3 regions of the Clostridium sp. LS3 genome follow, and region 3 is predicted to be linked to each of the others. Evidence: predicted binding sites of a transcription regulator. Region 3 holds the regulator's gene; each other region holds the start of a gene.
The links. The regulator Rex, encoded in region 3, represses fermentation and respiration genes when NADH is low (regulators of the CRP and FNR family bind a similar motif). The targets are predictions, from matches to a motif close to ATTGTTAANNNNTTAACAAT.
Positions count from the first base shown of each region.

Region 1 (5,725 bases), 1.6 Mb from region 3:
CAGCTGGAAGTACTTATCCAAACACAAGCAATCCTAAGGATTTTTGGAAGGCTTATAGAGGTGATAGAGAAGGATATTTCTTTATAGATGTGCAAGCAAGAGGTTATTATCCTAATTATGCTTTAAAAGAAATGGAATCCAAAGGAATTATGCCTAAGATGGAAGAGGAGGATAAAGAACTACTAAAAAAACATACTGTAGATTTTATATCTTTATCTTATTACAATAGTCAATTAACAAGTGCAGATCCAGAAATAAATAAATTAACACAAGGGAATGTATTTCCTACATTAAGAAATCCTTATTTAGATGCAAGTGAATGGGGATGGCAAATAGATCCATTAGGTTTCCGTATTACATTAAATAGTTTATTTGATCGTTATCAAAAACCATTATTTATTGCAGAAAATGGACTTGGAGCAATAGATGTTATAGACGAAAATGGAAATATAAATGATGATTACCGTATAGACTACTTAAGAGAGCATATAAAAGCTATGAGAGATGCTATTGAAATAGATGGTGTTGACGTCTTTGGTTATACTACTTGGGGATGTATTGACTTAGTCAGTGCATCTACAGGAGAAATGAAGAAACGTTATGGTTTTATATATGTAGATAAAGATAATGAAGGAAATGGCACCTTCAAAAGATACAAGAAAAAATCTTTCTACTGGTATAAGAAGGTTATAGAAACTAATGGGGAAGATTTATATTAATAAAAATTAATATTATATCTTAAGGTAGTAAGCATAGGTTGTGTTTACTACCTTCTTCTATATATAATATTTATATTGCTTGGGAAATAGAAATAAAGATTAAATTGATATATAGTTAATCTCTCATATTTGTGCAGAGAATGAGAGGTTATTAAATTTGTATATTGCTATACTTTTATTGTAAGGAGATGGAGTTTATGGAATGGTTAGATCAATTAAATGAGGCATTAAATTATATTGAAAGTAATTTAGATGGAGAAATTGATTATACAAAAGCAGCAAAGCTAGCATGTTGTAGTGTATATCATTTTCAAAGAATGTTTTCTTATATAGCAGGTAGACCATTAGCTGAATATATAAGGAACAGGAGATTAACAAAGGCTGCTATTGATTTGCAAAGTGGTGATAAGGTAATTGATGTAGCAATGCGTTATGGATATGAATCTCCAACTGCTTTTAATAGAGCTTTTCAAAAGTTACACAATGTAACTCCTTCAAGTGCACAAAAGGAAGGAACATTCCTAAAATCATATTCTCCTATAAGTTTTAAAATAACAATAAAAGGAGTAGAGGAAATGAATTATAGTATAGTTAAGAAAGATGAATTTAGAGTTGTTGGCGTTAAGGTATTAATTAAAAAGAATATTAAAGAGAATTTTGAGTATGTACCAAAGTTTTGGGCAGAGATAGAGAAGAGTGGAAGACTTAATGATGTAATAGCTTTAATGGATGAAAAATCTAATGGAGTTTTAGGGTTAAGTTTAGCAATGGATGAATTAGAAAACTGGGAATACTATATTGCTACTAAAACTAATAAAGAAGTACCAGAAGGTATGCATGAATATATGATACCAGCATGCACTTGGGCTATTTTCCCTGGAGGAGGGGTTATGCCAGCTGCAATTCAAGAAGTTCAAATGAGAGCATTTACTGAGTGGCTACCAACTTCAGGATATGAGTATGCAGATGCACCAGATATCGAAGTTTATTTAAATGCAGATCCTTCAAATTCAAAGTTTGAGGTATGGATACCAATAAGAAAGAAATAATATAGAAACTATATCTAGTTAATCTAACAAAAAGGATGTCACGAAACGCGACATCCTTTTTATATGCTTTTAAAACTAGTAAAATAAACACTTTCAGAAATTTTTTAGATTTAATAGGCTACTTTTTATAATTAGCAAGTATTAAGTTTAAGTCAAAAGTTATATTAGTTTTTAGGTCATAACTTCCTTGATGAAGACACCAATCAAAAATAACACCCCTTGATGTTCTTAAAAGAGTTTTAGTTAAATCATCAGAAGAGATATTAGATTTTAGCTCACCAGATTCTATAGCTGATTCTATAGCAGATTTAATTTCAACTGTAAGAAAACGATCTGATTTTAAAGTATATTTACTATCTATAGAAAGAATATTCTTGTAAACATCAGATACAAATAGCCATCCTAGATCTTGGAGTAAAGAAAGTCCCTCACTAAACAAGTACATCATTTTTTCTATATTTGAATTAAAGGTTTGTGACTCAAATCGTTCTTTTAATAACAAATCTATTTGCTCATAGCCTGTATTAACTATTTCATTTTTAGATTTAAAATGATGGTAGAAGGCACCGGTTGAAATTTCAGATGCATCACAAATTTCTTGAATCTTTACATTTTCAAAGCCTTTTTCTTTAAAAAGATTCGTTGCTATCTGTGTAATTCTAAGTTTTGTGGCAATAGCCTGTTTTTGTCTATCTGTTAATTTTTTCATAATAATTCCTCGTGCAATTAATTTTAAAACATAATGATTTTGAATTTTGTTAAAGTATATCACAAAAGGAATATCAAAACAATTTATGAATATGTTTACAATAAGAAGAAAGTATGTTATATTATTAACATAATCAGATTCGGTGAATTTAATTATGTTAATTATGTTAAGGAAAATTGGTCAATAATATTATGTTTTTATAATGTACTTTTATTGTATGAAATACTTTTTTTATCATTTAAGTTAAAAAGGGGAAAGTTAAATGTAAAAAAAGAAAAAATAAAATTTATTATTAAATAAGGGGTGGATAATATGGAAACTTATAAAATTCTTGAGATTAAGCAAAGTGTTTTTGAAGATAATGATAGACAAGCAGATTTGCTTAGGGAAGAGTTAAAAAAAGATAAGACATTTTTATTAAATTTGATGTCATCACCAGGTTCAGGTAAAACAACAACAGTTGTAAGAACAATTAATGCCTTAAAAGATGAAATGAGAATTGGAGTTATGGAAGCTGATATTGACTCAGATGTTGATGCTAATACTGTTTCAAAAACTGGCGCAAAAGTAATTCAATTACATACAGGTGGAATGTGTCATCTAGATGCAGATATGACAAAACAAGGTTTACTAGGACTTGGAACAGAAGAAATTGATTTTGCAATATTAGAGAATGTAGGGAATTTAGTGTGTCCAGCAGAATTTGACACTGGAGCATCAAAAAATGCAATGATTTTAAGTGTGCCAGAGGGACATGATAAACCACTAAAATATCCGTTAATGTTTTCTATTGTTGATGTTGTATTAATTAATAAGATTGATGCAATGGATTATTTTGATTTTGATTTAGAGAAAGTTAAAGAGTATATTACTAAATTAAATCCAAATATAAAAATAATACAAATATCTGCGAAGACTGGAGAAGGTATTGACGAGTGGGCAGATTGGGTGCGTACTGAAGTTAAGAATTGGAATGAAAATTAGAGATATAATAAATTAAAAAATGGGGGAATATATTAATGGTAAATCAGAAGGTATTGGATCTTGCTAATCACATAAGTATGAAAAAATCTGGGTCGAAATCTGAAATTAAGCCAGATCAGCCTGAGTATAAAATTCTTGAGCCTGTTGTTACAACAGAAATGGCAGAAGTAGGACTTCATCTTGAATTTCGTAAAAAGAAGACGGCAGAAGAAGTTGCAGCTTTATGTGGAAAATCTGTAGAGGAAACAGCAAAATTACTATGGGATTTAGCAGTTGCTGGTGTTTGTTTCATTGGTGAAGTAGATGGAGTTGATAAATATTGGTATGATCTTTGGGTTCCAGGACAAATGGAAATGATAGTTAATCATCCTAATAGAGAAAGTGTTGAAAATTATAAGCAAATTGCAGAAGCTTTTGAGGCATATGGAAGAAAAAAAGCTCCTCTTACAGCAGGTGTTTTTTCAGTAGGAACAGGAACTATGCGTGTTATACCAATAGAAACAGCTATTGAAGGAGAAACTAGAAGAGCTTCATATGAAGAAATTTCTAAATATCTTAATGAAAATACTGTATTCTCTGTATCAGATTGTTCTTGTCGTACATCAAGAGAAGCTATGGGTGAAGGTTGTGGACACTTAAAAGAAGACATGTGTATTCAACTTGGACATGCGGCAGAATACTATATACGTACAGGTAGAGGTAGAGCTATTACTCGTGAAGAAGCTTTTGATATTATTAAGAGAGCTGAAGAAAATGGTTTAATGCATCAAATACCAAATGCAGATGGTCCAGGACATACTCATGCTATCTGTAATTGTTGTGGATGTTCATGTTATGCTACAAGACTTGCTGGTATGTTCAGAAACAATGATTTTGTGCGTTCAAATTATGTTTCAAAAGTAGATAAAGACAAATGTGTGGCTTGTGGAGAATGTGTTCAAGTTTGTCCAGTTAATGCATTAAAATTAGGTCAAAAATTATGTACTAAAACACCAATTCCTGAAAAGAAGAGAGTAGACTTTGCTCATAATACAGAGTGGGGTGAAGATAAATGGAATGTTGATCATCGTATAAATAGAGAAAACGTTGTTGAGACTGGTACAAGTCCTTGTAAAACATATTGTCCAGCACATATTTCTGTTCAAGGATATATAAAGCTTGCTTCTCAAGGAAGATATAAAGAAGCACTGGAGCTTATAAAAAATGAAAATCCATTCCCAGCAGTATGTGGACGTATATGCCCAAGAAAATGCGAATCTGCATGTACTAGAGGAGAAATTGATGAAGCAGTTGCTGTAGATGAAATTAAAAAGTTCATTGCTGAGCAAGATTTAAATACAGAACATCGTTATGTGCCAAAGAAAAGACATGAATATGGTAAGAAAATTGCAATCGTAGGTGGTGGACCTTCAGGTTTATCTTGTGCATATTACTTAGCTATTGATGGATACAAGGTAACTGTATTTGAAAAGCAAAAGGTACTCGGTGGTATGTTAACACTTGGAATTCCATCTTATAGATTAGAAAAAGATGTAATAAATGCAGAAATAGAAATTTTAAGAGAATTAGGTGTAGAATTCAAAACTGGTGTTGAAGTAGGAAAAGATGTAACTCTTAAAGAATTAAGAGGTCAAGACTACGAAGCGTTCTATGTTGCAATAGGTGCACAAGCAGGAAGAAACCTTGGTATAGAAGGTGAAGAGGCAGAAGGCGTTATGACTGGAGTTGATTTCTTACGTGAAGTTAACTTAGGAAATGACATTAAGCTAGATGGAGAAGTTGTTGTAATCGGTGGTGGTAATGTTGCAATTGACGTTGCAAGAACTGGTACAAGAGTTGGCGCAGCTAAAACTTCTATGTTCTGTCTTGAATCAAGAAAAGAAATGCCTGCTTTAGATGAAGAAATTGATGAAGCTTTAGCAGAAGATATTGAAATTAATAATTCTTGGGGACCAAAGAGAATTCTAACTGAAAATGGTAAGGTAGTTGGAATTGAGTTTAAGAAGTGTATTTCTGTTTTTGATGATAATAAAAGATTCAATCCAAAATTTGATGAAAATGAAGTTAAGGTTGTTAAAGCAAGTCATATTTTAATTTCAGTAGGTCAAGGAATGGACTGGGGTAACTTATTAGAAAATAGTAAAGCAGAATTAAATCCAAATAAGACAATTAAAGCAGATTCATTTACATTACAAACTGGAGAACCAGACGTATTTGCAGGTGGAGATGCCTTAACTGGACCTAGATTTGCTATAGATGCTATT
Region 1 is NZ_CM143921.1:2,850,289-2,856,013, reverse strand. Features, by position in the region: gene ACZJV1_RS13380 (6-phospho-beta-glucosidase) at 1-719, shown strand, start outside; gene ACZJV1_RS13375 (AraC family transcriptional regulator) at 917-1,768, shown strand; gene ACZJV1_RS13370 (TetR/AcrR family transcriptional regulator) at 1,887-2,540, opposite strand; gene hypB (hydrogenase nickel incorporation protein HypB) at 2,790-3,461, shown strand; gene ACZJV1_RS13360 (FAD-dependent oxidoreductase) at 3,497-5,725, shown strand, end outside.
Region 1: the regulator Rex is predicted to act here: its motif matches at 2,590-2,609, upstream of hypB (hydrogenase nickel incorporation protein HypB).

Region 2 (5,725 bases), 860 kb from region 3:
TAGTAGTAGATCCAATGTTAGCTACAGGTGGATCAGCAGCAGATGCTATAACTATGTTAAAGAAGAGAGGAGCTAAGAATTTAAGACTTATGTGCTTAATAAGCTCTCCAGAAGGTATAGAGTTTGTTCAAAAAGCTCATCCTGATGTAGATATATATGTTGCTGGAATAGATGAAAAATTAAATGAACATGGATATATAGTTCCTGGGCTTGGAGATGCAGGCGATAGATTATTTGGAACTAAATAATTAAATTAATATAAATAAGGAGTAGCTTTTTATAAGTTGCTCCTTATTTAATGTCGAGGAAAGTATAAAAATTTAAAGTTTTGAAAATGTGATTATATAAGGCTTTTAGTAATTCAATGTAAAAAAGTAGAGTTGTTTTATACTTTCCTAACCTTCAGTTTGTAAGTGACATATGTAAGTTTGCGTTGACTTGGAGCGGAGCGAAGGAATAAGTAAACTTACATATGGCTACTTTTTTATTATTGAGCATAAAAAAGATATCTTAAATATATTTAAAAAAGTTAGATTAATAGAGTTTAAATATAGAAAAATTAAGGCTTAAGATAGAGCAATATTTGTTTATTTGCTAGTAAGAGTGTATAATTATATAAGCATTGAATTTACGAAAATATGTAATAATTAAACTAGAATAAAGCTTATAAAAAATAGAAATAGTAAATATTAATAATGGAAATAATTTAATTTATATATAAATCAGGAGGAATCTAGAATGAATAAGAAAAAAGTTATAACTATATTTGGAACCAGACCAGAAGCTATAAAGATGGCTCCTTTAGTAAAAGAACTAGAAAAAAGGGAAGGAATAGATTCAAAGGTTTGTGTAACAGCACAACATAGAGAAATGTTAGATCAAGTATTAGATTATTTTGATATAAAACCAGATTTTGATTTGAACATAATGAAGAGCAAGCAAACTTTAACTGGAATAACTAATAGGGTTCTAGAAGGATTAGAAGAAATATTTTTAGAAGAAAAGCCTGATATGATACTTGTTCATGGGGATACGACTACTACATTTTCAGGAGCACTTGCAGCCTTCTATCAACAAATTAAAGTTGGGCATGTTGAAGCAGGTCTCAGAACCTTTGATAAATATTTTCCATTCCCTGAAGAAATGAATAGAAAACTTACGGGAGCATTAGCAGATTTACATTTTGCACCAACAAAAGGTTCTAAAGCAAATCTTTTAAGAGAAGGTGTTAATGAGAGAGATATCTACATAACTGGTAACACTGTTATTGATGCTATGCTTCACACAGTAAAGGAAGAATATATATTTGAAAATGATATACTAAACACGATAGATTTTGAAAATAAAAAAGTTATAATGATTACTGCTCATAGAAGAGAAAACTGGGGGCAAGGAATAGAAAATATATGTGATGCATTAAGTAAGATAGTAGAAGAAAATAAGGATGTAGAGCTAGTATATTTAGTGCATTTAAATCCAGTTGTTAAGGATGTTGTAAACAGAAAATTAGGAGACAAGGAAAGAGTTCATTTATTATCACCATTAGATACTAAAGAAACTCATAATTTAATGAATAAGTGCTTTATGGTAATGACCGATTCAGGTGGACTACAAGAGGAAGCACCACACCTAGGAAAACCAGTATTAGTTCTTAGAGATGTAACAGAAAGGCCAGAAGCAGTTGAATATGGAACTGTAAAATTAGTAGGTACTGATATTGAAAAGATAATAACTGAAGCTAATAATTTAATAAATAACAAAGATGAATATACTAAAATGAGTAAGGCGGCTAATCCTTATGGAGATGGTTTAGCATCAAAGAGAATTGCAAATATAATTGAAAATTATTTTAACATAAGAACGTTAGAAATAGAGGAATTTTTAAGATAGATTTTGAAAATTATGGTTGAATAAAAGGGATAAAGTGATATAATTAAATTGTGTTAATTGTTTAACAAATTAGATAATTCTGACTATTATATGGAGGAGATGTGGATTATGAGAGAAGTTATAATTGCAAGTGCAGTAAGAACTGCTATTGGTTCATTTGGAGGAGCATTAAAAGACGTATCAGCAGCAGAATTAGGAGCAGTAGTAATAAAGGAAGCTGTAGCTAAAGCAGGTATAAAGGGTGAATTAGTAGAAGAAGTTGTAATGGGTAATGTTATTCAAGCAGGGCTTGGACAAAATGTTGCAAGACAAGCAGCTATAAAAGCTGGATTACCAGTAGAAGTACCTGCTATGACAATAAATAAAGTTTGCGGATCAGGTTTAAGAACGGTTGCATTAGCAGCTCAAATGATAAAAGCAGGAGACGCAGACATAGTTGTAGCTGGTGGTATGGAAAATATGTCTCAAGCACCTTATCTATTAAAAACATCTAGATGGGGCCAAAGAATGGGCGATGGAAAAATGGTTGATTCTATGATAAATGATGCCTTATGGGATGCATTTAACAATTATCACATGGGAGTAACTGCAGAAAACATAGCTAAAGAATGGAATTTAACAAGAGAAGAACAAGATGAATTTGCACTTAACTCACAATTAAAGGCTGAAGTTGCTATTAAGGCAGGTAAATTTAAAGATGAAATAGTACCAGTTGTTATACCACAAAGAAAGGGAGAGCCAAAGGTAGTTGATACTGATGAATATCCAAGATTTGGTGCTACAATTGAAGGAATGGCTAAGTTAAGGCCTGCATTTATAAAAGATGGCACAGTAACTGCAGCTAATGCATCTGGTATAAATGATGGAGCAGCAGCTTTCGTAGTTATGAGTGCTGAAAAAGCAGAAGAATTAGGTATTACACCATTAGCAAAAATAGTTTCCTATGGACAAAAAGGATTAGATCCTTCAATTATGGGATATGGACCTTTCCATGCAACAAAAAAAGCTTTAGAAGTAGCAAATTTAAAAATTGAAGATTTAGATTTAATAGAAGCCAATGAAGCTTTTGCAGCTCAAAGTTTGGCAGTTGCAAAAGATTTAAATTTTGATATGAGTAAAGTTAATGTAAATGGAGGAGCCATAGCATTAGGCCATCCAGTTGGAGCATCAGGTGCAAGAATATTGGTTACATTACTTCATGAAATGCAAAAGAGAGATGCTAGAAAAGGTTTGGCAACTTTATGCATAGGTGGAGGAATGGGAACAGCTCTTATAGTTGAAAGAAAATAACTTTATATATAAAAGCTCTCGATATAAAATCGAGAGTTTTTATTTTGATATGAATTATAAAGATATTAATAGATAATAATAATAAATGAGAAAATATAATATTTACAATATAAAAGTGATATGTAGAACTGTATAAAATTTAAAGTAATATCTATAATAAGATTATTAAAACCTATATAACTGTTATATATATATATAATATAAATACATACAAAAATATTTAGGAAAAATTATAAAGAAAAAAACTAAAAAATGAATAATCGAATAAATATTTATTCATCCTTTAAAATAGGCACTAATAAATTATTACAGTATAAATGAATAAAAATTCATATAAACAAACAAAAATTGAAAAAAATGTAAATTTAATTTAAAAAAACTATTATGAAAATGATAACAACGGTAAAAATCTATATTTATAATATTCTGAATATTCTTTAAAATGAATAATAATTCTTTGATTTTACTACACTAGAAGAAAATAGATGTAAAAATGAAGTTTGTTAAGTAAATAGAACTTAAATACTTAAAATCGTTAAATATAGATGTTAAATGTATTATATGAATAAATATAAGATTTTCATTAATGTTTTCAGAGTAATATAATAACAAGAGTTAGTTGGGAGTGAGGATAAAATGAGTAGAGAAATGAATAAGTTAATTTCTAATATGATAAAATATGATTTAATAGCAGGATTCATTTTTGTACTTATATTATCCTTTCTAATAGACTTAAAAGTGGCTTGTGTATTTTTATTAGGATTAATAGTATCATTAACAAATTCTATAGTTAGTGGATTAATCTTAGAATATTCTTTAAATAATGATAAAAGTATATTTTTAATTCTTGGATATATTATAAGAATATTTACTATCATTGTTATAGCATTGCCATTTTTAAATAACTTAATACAACTTATATCATATCTTACAGGATATTTATCACATTTTGTTTTGATAGTATTCTATTGGATAAAAACAGGGAAAGGAAGTGATTAAGTGGAACCACTAGAACCAATATGGTCTTACGTTGCTGGGCCAATTAAGATTGAAATAGTTCCAGAGGTGGTAATGCAGTGGATAACCATTGTGTTAATAGCTATTATTGCTATATGGTCAACAAGAAATATGAAGCTCAGACCTAATAAAAAGCAAGCAATAGTAGAATCTATATATACTATGTTAAAAAATGTAGTAACGGCTAATATGGGAGAAGAGTTTTTAGACATTATTCCTTTTATAGGAAGTTTAGCGGTATTTTTATTGTTTATGAATTTTACTGGATTAATAGGACTTCCTGTACCAACAAAGAACTTTACTGTAACAGTGGCATTAGCCTTAATAACTTTTTATATGGTACAATTTTATACTATACGAAAATACGGTTTGAAAAGTTATTTCGGAGGATATACATTCCCTCTTGCTATAATTACACCAATAAATATATTAGAGAGAATAATGCTTCCAGTATCATTGGCACTGAGACTATTTGGTAATATACTAGCAGCTACATTCTTAGTAGAATTGTGTTATGAAGCATTGCATCACATAGGATTTATAGCACAGATAGGAGTTCCTGTACCGTTACATGCATATTTTGATATTTTTGACGGTGGTATTCAAACAGTAATATTTGTAATGTTAACGATGATAAATATTAAAATGATAGCAGAACATTCAGGACATACAGAGCATTAATTTTTAGTTAAGTATTATATTAATTTATTAATTATATAATTATTATATTGTTTTATATTAAAGGAGGATTTTATTATGGAAATATCAATGAGAGCATTAGGAGCAGCTATAGCTGTATTAGTAGGTATAGGAGCTGCAATTGGAATAGGAAATGCAACAGCTAAGGCTGTAGAAGGAATATCAAGACAACCAGAAGCTAGTGGTAAGATAACTACTGCATTAATGCTTGGATCAGCTTTTGCAGAAGCAACTGCGATTTATGGCTTATTAGTATCAATCCTTTTAATATTCGTTGGAGTAAAATAGTGTCTTATGGCTCCAGAAGGGAGGTAGTTATATATGTTAATGGAAATAAATCCTAGCACCCTTATAGCCACTATAATTAACTTTATTATTCTTTTTGCAATTTTAAAATATTTCTTTTTTGCTAAGGTTGAGGCTATTGTTAGTGAAAGGGAAAATCTGATTAATGATCAACTAGATAATGCAGAAGAAGAATCAGAAAAAGCAAGAATGCTAGCAATAGAAAATGAAAGAGTATTAAAAAATGCTAGAGAAGAAGGTAAAAAAGTTACTGAAAGATATAAACAAAAAGCAGAAAAAATATATGAAGAAATAGTTGAAGAGGCTAATCAAGAAGCTAAGGTTATTTTAGAGAGGGCAAAAGTAGAAATCAATAGAGAAAAGGAAAAAGTAGAATATCAATTAAAGAAAGAGGCTATAGATTTAGCTATTGAACTTTCTAAAAAGGTTATAGAGAAAAATATAGATGAAGAAAAGAATAGAGAGTTAATTGGAGAATTTATAACCAAGGTAGGTAATTCATAATGTATGAATATTTAGACCG
Region 2 is NZ_CM143921.1:3,553,273-3,558,997, reverse strand. Features, by position in the region: gene upp (uracil phosphoribosyltransferase) at 1-248, shown strand, start outside; gene wecB (non-hydrolyzing UDP-N-acetylglucosamine 2-epimerase) at 739-1,890, shown strand; gene ACZJV1_RS16755 (acetyl-CoA C-acetyltransferase) at 1,999-3,180, shown strand; gene ACZJV1_RS16750 (ATP synthase subunit I) at 3,817-4,179, shown strand; gene ACZJV1_RS16745 (F0F1 ATP synthase subunit A) at 4,180-4,878, shown strand; gene atpE (ATP synthase F0 subunit C) at 4,954-5,184, shown strand; gene ACZJV1_RS16735 (F0F1 ATP synthase subunit B) at 5,224-5,706, shown strand; gene ACZJV1_RS16730 (F0F1 ATP synthase subunit delta) at 5,706-5,725, shown strand, end outside.
Region 2: the regulator Rex is predicted to act here: its motif matches at 1,940-1,959, upstream of ACZJV1_RS16755 (acetyl-CoA C-acetyltransferase).

Region 3 (5,725 bases):
AAAGAAAATCATAATCATGGGAAGGAACATTCTCATACCCATTTAAGAGGAGAAGATCATGGACATTCTCATGATGATTCACACGGACACTCTCATGATCATTCACATGGAGGAAAAGTTGATATAAAGGAGAATATTAGATTAATAATAGGTGCAATAATATATATAGTTGCTATCATTTCAAAAGAGGCTTCAATGATATCAATAATACTTTTTGCTCTTAGTTATGTTTTAATTGGAGGAGAAGTAGTTTTAACAGCTATAAAAAATATATTCAGAGGAGAAGTATTTGATGAAAACTTCTTAATGACAGTTGCTACTTTAGGAGCCTTCTTTGTAGGTGACTTTAAAGAAGGGGTAGCAGTTATGTTATTTTATGAAATAGGAGAGGTATTCCAATCTTATGCAGTAAATAGATCTAGAAAATCAATAACATCTCTTATGAATATAAGAGCTGAATATGCTAATATTTTAGTAGATGGAAAAGAAGAAAAAGTTAAACCAGAAACAGTCAATATAGATGATATAATAGTTATTAAGCCAGGTGAAAGAGTACCTTTAGATGGTGTTGTATTAGATGGAACAAGCTTTGTAGATACATCAGCACTTACTGGTGAATCAGTTCCAAGGGAAGTTTCTGTGGGAGAAGATATTCTAGCAGGATTTATAAATACAAATGGTGTTTTAAAAGTTAAGGTATCTAAAAACTTTAAAGAATCAACAGTATCAAGAATTTTAGAATTAGTGGAAAATGCATCTAATAAAAAAGCACCAACTGAAAAGTTTATAACTAAATTTGCAAGAGTATATACTCCAATAGTTGTATTTTCAGCTTTAGCGTTGGCTATAATACCTCCATTAGTTATAAAGGATGCAAGTTTTTCAGATTGGATTTATAGAGCTTTAATATTCTTAGTTGTATCTTGTCCTTGTGCATTAGTAGTTTCTATTCCTCTCGGATTATTTGCAGGGATTGGAGGAGCATCTAAAAAAGGTATATTAGTTAAGGGTGGAAATTACCTAGAAGCTCTTAAAGATGTTAATACAGTTGTTTTTGATAAAACAGGAACTTTAACTAAAGGAGTTTTTAAGGTAACAGAAATAAATAATAATAATATTTCAAAAGAAGAATTAATAGAGGTTGCGGCTATAGCAGAAAGCTTATCAAATCATCCAATAGCTCAATCTATTATAAAGGAATATGGAAAAGATATAAAAAATGAAGAGTTAAGTGATTATGAAGAAATATCAGGACATGGAATTAAAGCCTTAATTAACGGAGCAGAAGTTTTAGTAGGTAACTATAAACTGATGGAAAAGTTTAATATAAGTTATACTGATATAGCATCAATTGGAACAATAGTTCATATTGCTATAAATAATGAATATAAAGGTAATATAGTTATATCCGATGAAATAAAAGAAGGCGCTAAGAAAGCCATAGAAGGCTTGAAGGAAGTTGGGGTTTCTCAAACTGTTATGTTAACAGGTGATAATAAATCCGTGGCAGAAAAGGTAGCATCACTAGTAGGCGTTGATAAGGTATTTTCAGAATTATTACCAGGAGATAAGGTTGAAAAGGTAGAAGGTTTAATAAAAGATAATTCAACTCAAGGAAAAGTTATATTTGTTGGAGATGGAATAAATGATGCACCAGTTTTAGCAAGAGCTGATATAGGAGTTGCTATGGGAGGAATAGGTTCAGATGCAGCTATTGAAGCCGCAGATGTAGTTTTAATGAAAGACGATCCAGAAGCTTTAGTTACAGCCATTAAAGTTGCAAGAAAGACAAATAAAGTTTTATGGCAAAATATAATATTCTCATTAGGAGTAAAAGTATTAGTATTGATTTTAAGTGCTTTTGGAGTAGCAACAATGTGGGAAGCAGTATTTGCAGATGTAGGAGTAACTTTAATAGCAGTTCTAAATTCAACTAGATGTTTAAAATAATTTTATAACTATTTTATTGACAAATTTCATCATATTAAATATAATGAATTAGGTTGAAAATTTTCAGGCGTAAGGGAAGCATACAAGATCATTATCTTGTTTACAAAGCTTTGAGAAGCTTTGTATAAATTTGAGACTTATGTATAACGGATCTGCTACGTTATACATAAGTCTATTTTTTATAACTAAATATAATTAAATTAATTTTTATTGGAAAATATTTTATTAAATGTTTATTAAGTATATAATCTATTTTTAGATTTTAAGAAAAATAAAAGAAAATTTTGAAACTTTGTTAAATACGTAACTCAAGTTGTTTTAAAATTTTAATAAAAGTGTTAAAATATATATTATAAATTTGGTAATAATAAAGTTTTAATATATGAAAATAAATTTGATTAGGAGAATGAAGGTTATGGATAAGAAAAAGAATATTTCTATGGCTGTAATTAAAAGACTGCCAAAATATCATAGATACTTACAAGAGTTGTTAAGAAATGATGTAGATAGAATTTCTTCAAAAGAGTTAGGAGAAAAGATAGGCTTTACAGCGTCACAAATACGCCAAGACTTAAATTGTTTTGGAGACTTTGGCCAACAGGGCTATGGATATAATGTAAAAGATTTATATAATCAAATAAGCCTAATATTGGGATTAAATAAAGAATACAAAGGAATCATAGTTGGAGCAGGAAATATAGGTCAGGCAATAGCAAATTACAGTAGATTTTCTCAAATAGGGTTAACTATAGAAGCTATATTTGATGCAAATCCTAAGCTTATTGGAATGAAAATAAGAGATATAGAAATACAAGATATTGATAACTTAAAATATTATTTAGGAGATAACAGTATAGATATAGGAATAATTTGTGTTCCTAGAATAAATGCACAAAAGGTTAGTGATACTTTAGTAGAAGGTGGAGTAACAGGCGTATGGAATTTTGCTCCAGTTGATTTATCTGTACCTGAAGAAGTTACAGTTGAAAATGTTCATTTATCAGAAAGTTTACTAACATTAATATATTTACTTCATGATAAAGATGAAAGTAAGTAGTTACATTAAAAAATTGCCTAAAATTAGAAATATTTATTGCAAAAGAAAATTTAAGAGTTTATAATAATAATTGAAGCGGGGGCTTCAATTATTTTTTTTATTAATTGTTACAAGATTAACAAATGGTTTATTTATTAAACATATAGATTATTAAAGAATTTTTGATATGTTTAGTTAAATATGTCACATTAAAGGGTATAAAGTATAGGTTTGAGAAGCTTATATAATTAAAGATTAATGAAAAATTGAATAATTTTATATAAGTATAGTTAAAGGGAGGACTTTATTATGGAGTTAAAGAATGTAATTCTTGAAAAAGAGGGAAATCTAGCTATTGTTACAATTAATAGACCTAAAGCTTTAAATGCTTTAAATTCAGGGACTTTAAAAGATTTAGATGCAGTTTTAGATGATTTAGAAAATGATCAAAATATTTACTGTGTCATACTAACAGGATCTGGGGAAAAAGCTTTTGTTGCTGGAGCAGATATTTCTGAAATGAAGGACTTAACTGAAGATGAAGGAAGAGAATTTGGTCTTTTAGGAAACAGAGTTTTCAGAAGATTAGAAAAATTAGACAAGCCTGTTATTGCGGCTATATCAGGATTTGCTTTAGGTGGTGGATGTGAATTAGCTATGGCTTGTGATATAAGAATAGCTTCAGAAAAGGCTAGATTTGCTCAACCAGAGGTTGGTCTTGGAATAACACCAGGATTTGGAGGAACTCAAAGATTACCAAGATTAGTTGGTGAAGGAAAGGGCAAAGAGCTTATTTATACTTGTGCAACTGTAAAGGCAGATGAAGCTTTAAAAATAGGCTTAGTTAATAAAGTTGTGGCACTAGAAAGTTTAATGGAAGAAGCTAAAAATATGGCAAAGACCATAATATCAAATGCTCCTATAGCAGTAAGGTTATGTAAAGATGCTATAAATAGGGGGATGCAAGTAGATATAGATAAAGCTATAGAAATTGAAGCCGAAGATTTTGGTAAATGCTTCTCTACAGAAGATCAAAAAGAGGGCATGGAAGCATTTATGGAAAAGAGAGCCAAAAATTTTTCTAACAAATAGTCAGAAAAAATAAAATATAAAAAAAATTCAAATTTAAATAATTAAAAATATTTAAATTAAGTAAATTCATATAATCAAAAAAGGTTCAATATCAAGGAGGTATATTAAATGAATTTTCAATTAACTAGAGAGCAAGAATTAGTGAGACAAATGGCTAGAGAATTCACTATAAATGAAGTAAAACCAATTGCTGCTGAAATTGATGAAACTGAAAGATTTCCAATGGAAAACGTTGAAAAAATGGCCAAGCTTGGAATGTTAGGAATTCCTTTTTCTAAAGAGTACGGTGGAGCAGGTGGAGACACGCTTTCTTATATATTAACTGTAGAGGAGCTATCAAAGGCTTGTGGAACTACAGGGGTTATAGTGTCTGCCCACACTTCTCTTTGTGCATCTTTAATAGAGCAGTTTGGAACTAAAGATCAAAAAGAAAGGTATTTAAAAGATCTTGCAACAGGTAAAAAACTTGGTGCTTTTGGTTTAACAGAACCAGGAGCAGGTACAGATGCGGCAGGTCAACAAACAGTAGCAGTATTAGATGGAGATAATTATATATTAAACGGATCAAAAATATTTATAACTAATGGAGGAGTAGCAGAAACATTTATAATATTTGCTATGACAGATAGAAGTAAAGGAACAAAGGGAATATCAGCATTTATAGTTGAAAAGGATTTTCCAGGATTCTCAATAGGAAAGAAAGAAGAAAAACTAGGAATTAGAGCTTCTTCAACAACAGAATTAGTTATGAGTAATTGTATTGTTCCAAAGGAGAACTTAATTGGACAAGAAGGTAAAGGCTTTGGTATAGCTATGAAAACTCTAGATGGAGGAAGAATAGGTATAGCAGCTCAAGCTTTAGGAATAGCAGAAGGAGCATTTGACGAAGCAGTTGCTTATATGAAGGAAAGAAAACAATTTGGAAGACCATTAGCAGCATTCCAAGGTTTACAATGGATGATTGCAGAAATGGATACAAAAATAGAAGCTGCAAGACACTTAGTTTATAAAGCAGCATGCTTAAAGGATGCTAAACTTCCATATTCAGTAGAAGCAGCAAGAGCTAAACTTTATGCAGCAGAAGTTGCTATGGATGTAACAACTAAGGCTGTTCAAATATTCGGTGGATACGGATATACTAGGGAATATCCAGTTGAAAGAATGATGAGAGATGCTAAGATAACTGAAATCTATGAAGGAACATCAGAAGTTCAAAAAATGGTTATTTCAGGAAATGCATTAAGATAATAAGGGAGGATTTATAGATGAATATAGTAGTTTGTTTAAAACAAGTTCCAGATACAACAGCTGTTAAGATTGATCCAAAAACAGGAACACTTATAAGAGATGGAGTTCCATCAATAATAAATCCAGAGGATAAACATGCTTTAGAAGAAGCATTAACAATAAAAGACAATACAGGAGCGAAAGTTACAGTAATAAGTATGGGACCTCCTCAAGCACAAAATGCTTTAAGAGAAGCTTTATGTATGGGAGCTGATGAAGCCATTCTTATAACTGATAGGGCTTTTGCGGGAGCAGATACATTAGCAACTTCAAAGGCTTTAGCAGGAGCTTTAAAAAAGTTAGAGTATGATATAGTATTTGCAGGAAGACAAGCAATCGATGGAGATACTGCTCAAGTAG
Region 3 is NZ_CM143921.1:436,006-441,730, forward strand. Features, by position in the region: gene ACZJV1_RS02260 (heavy metal translocating P-type ATPase) at 1-1,950, shown strand, start outside; gene ACZJV1_RS02265 (redox-sensing transcriptional repressor Rex) at 2,366-3,007, shown strand; gene ACZJV1_RS02270 (short-chain-enoyl-CoA hydratase) at 3,296-4,078, shown strand; gene ACZJV1_RS02275 (acyl-CoA dehydrogenase) at 4,187-5,326, shown strand; gene ACZJV1_RS02280 (electron transfer flavoprotein subunit beta) at 5,344-5,725, shown strand, end outside.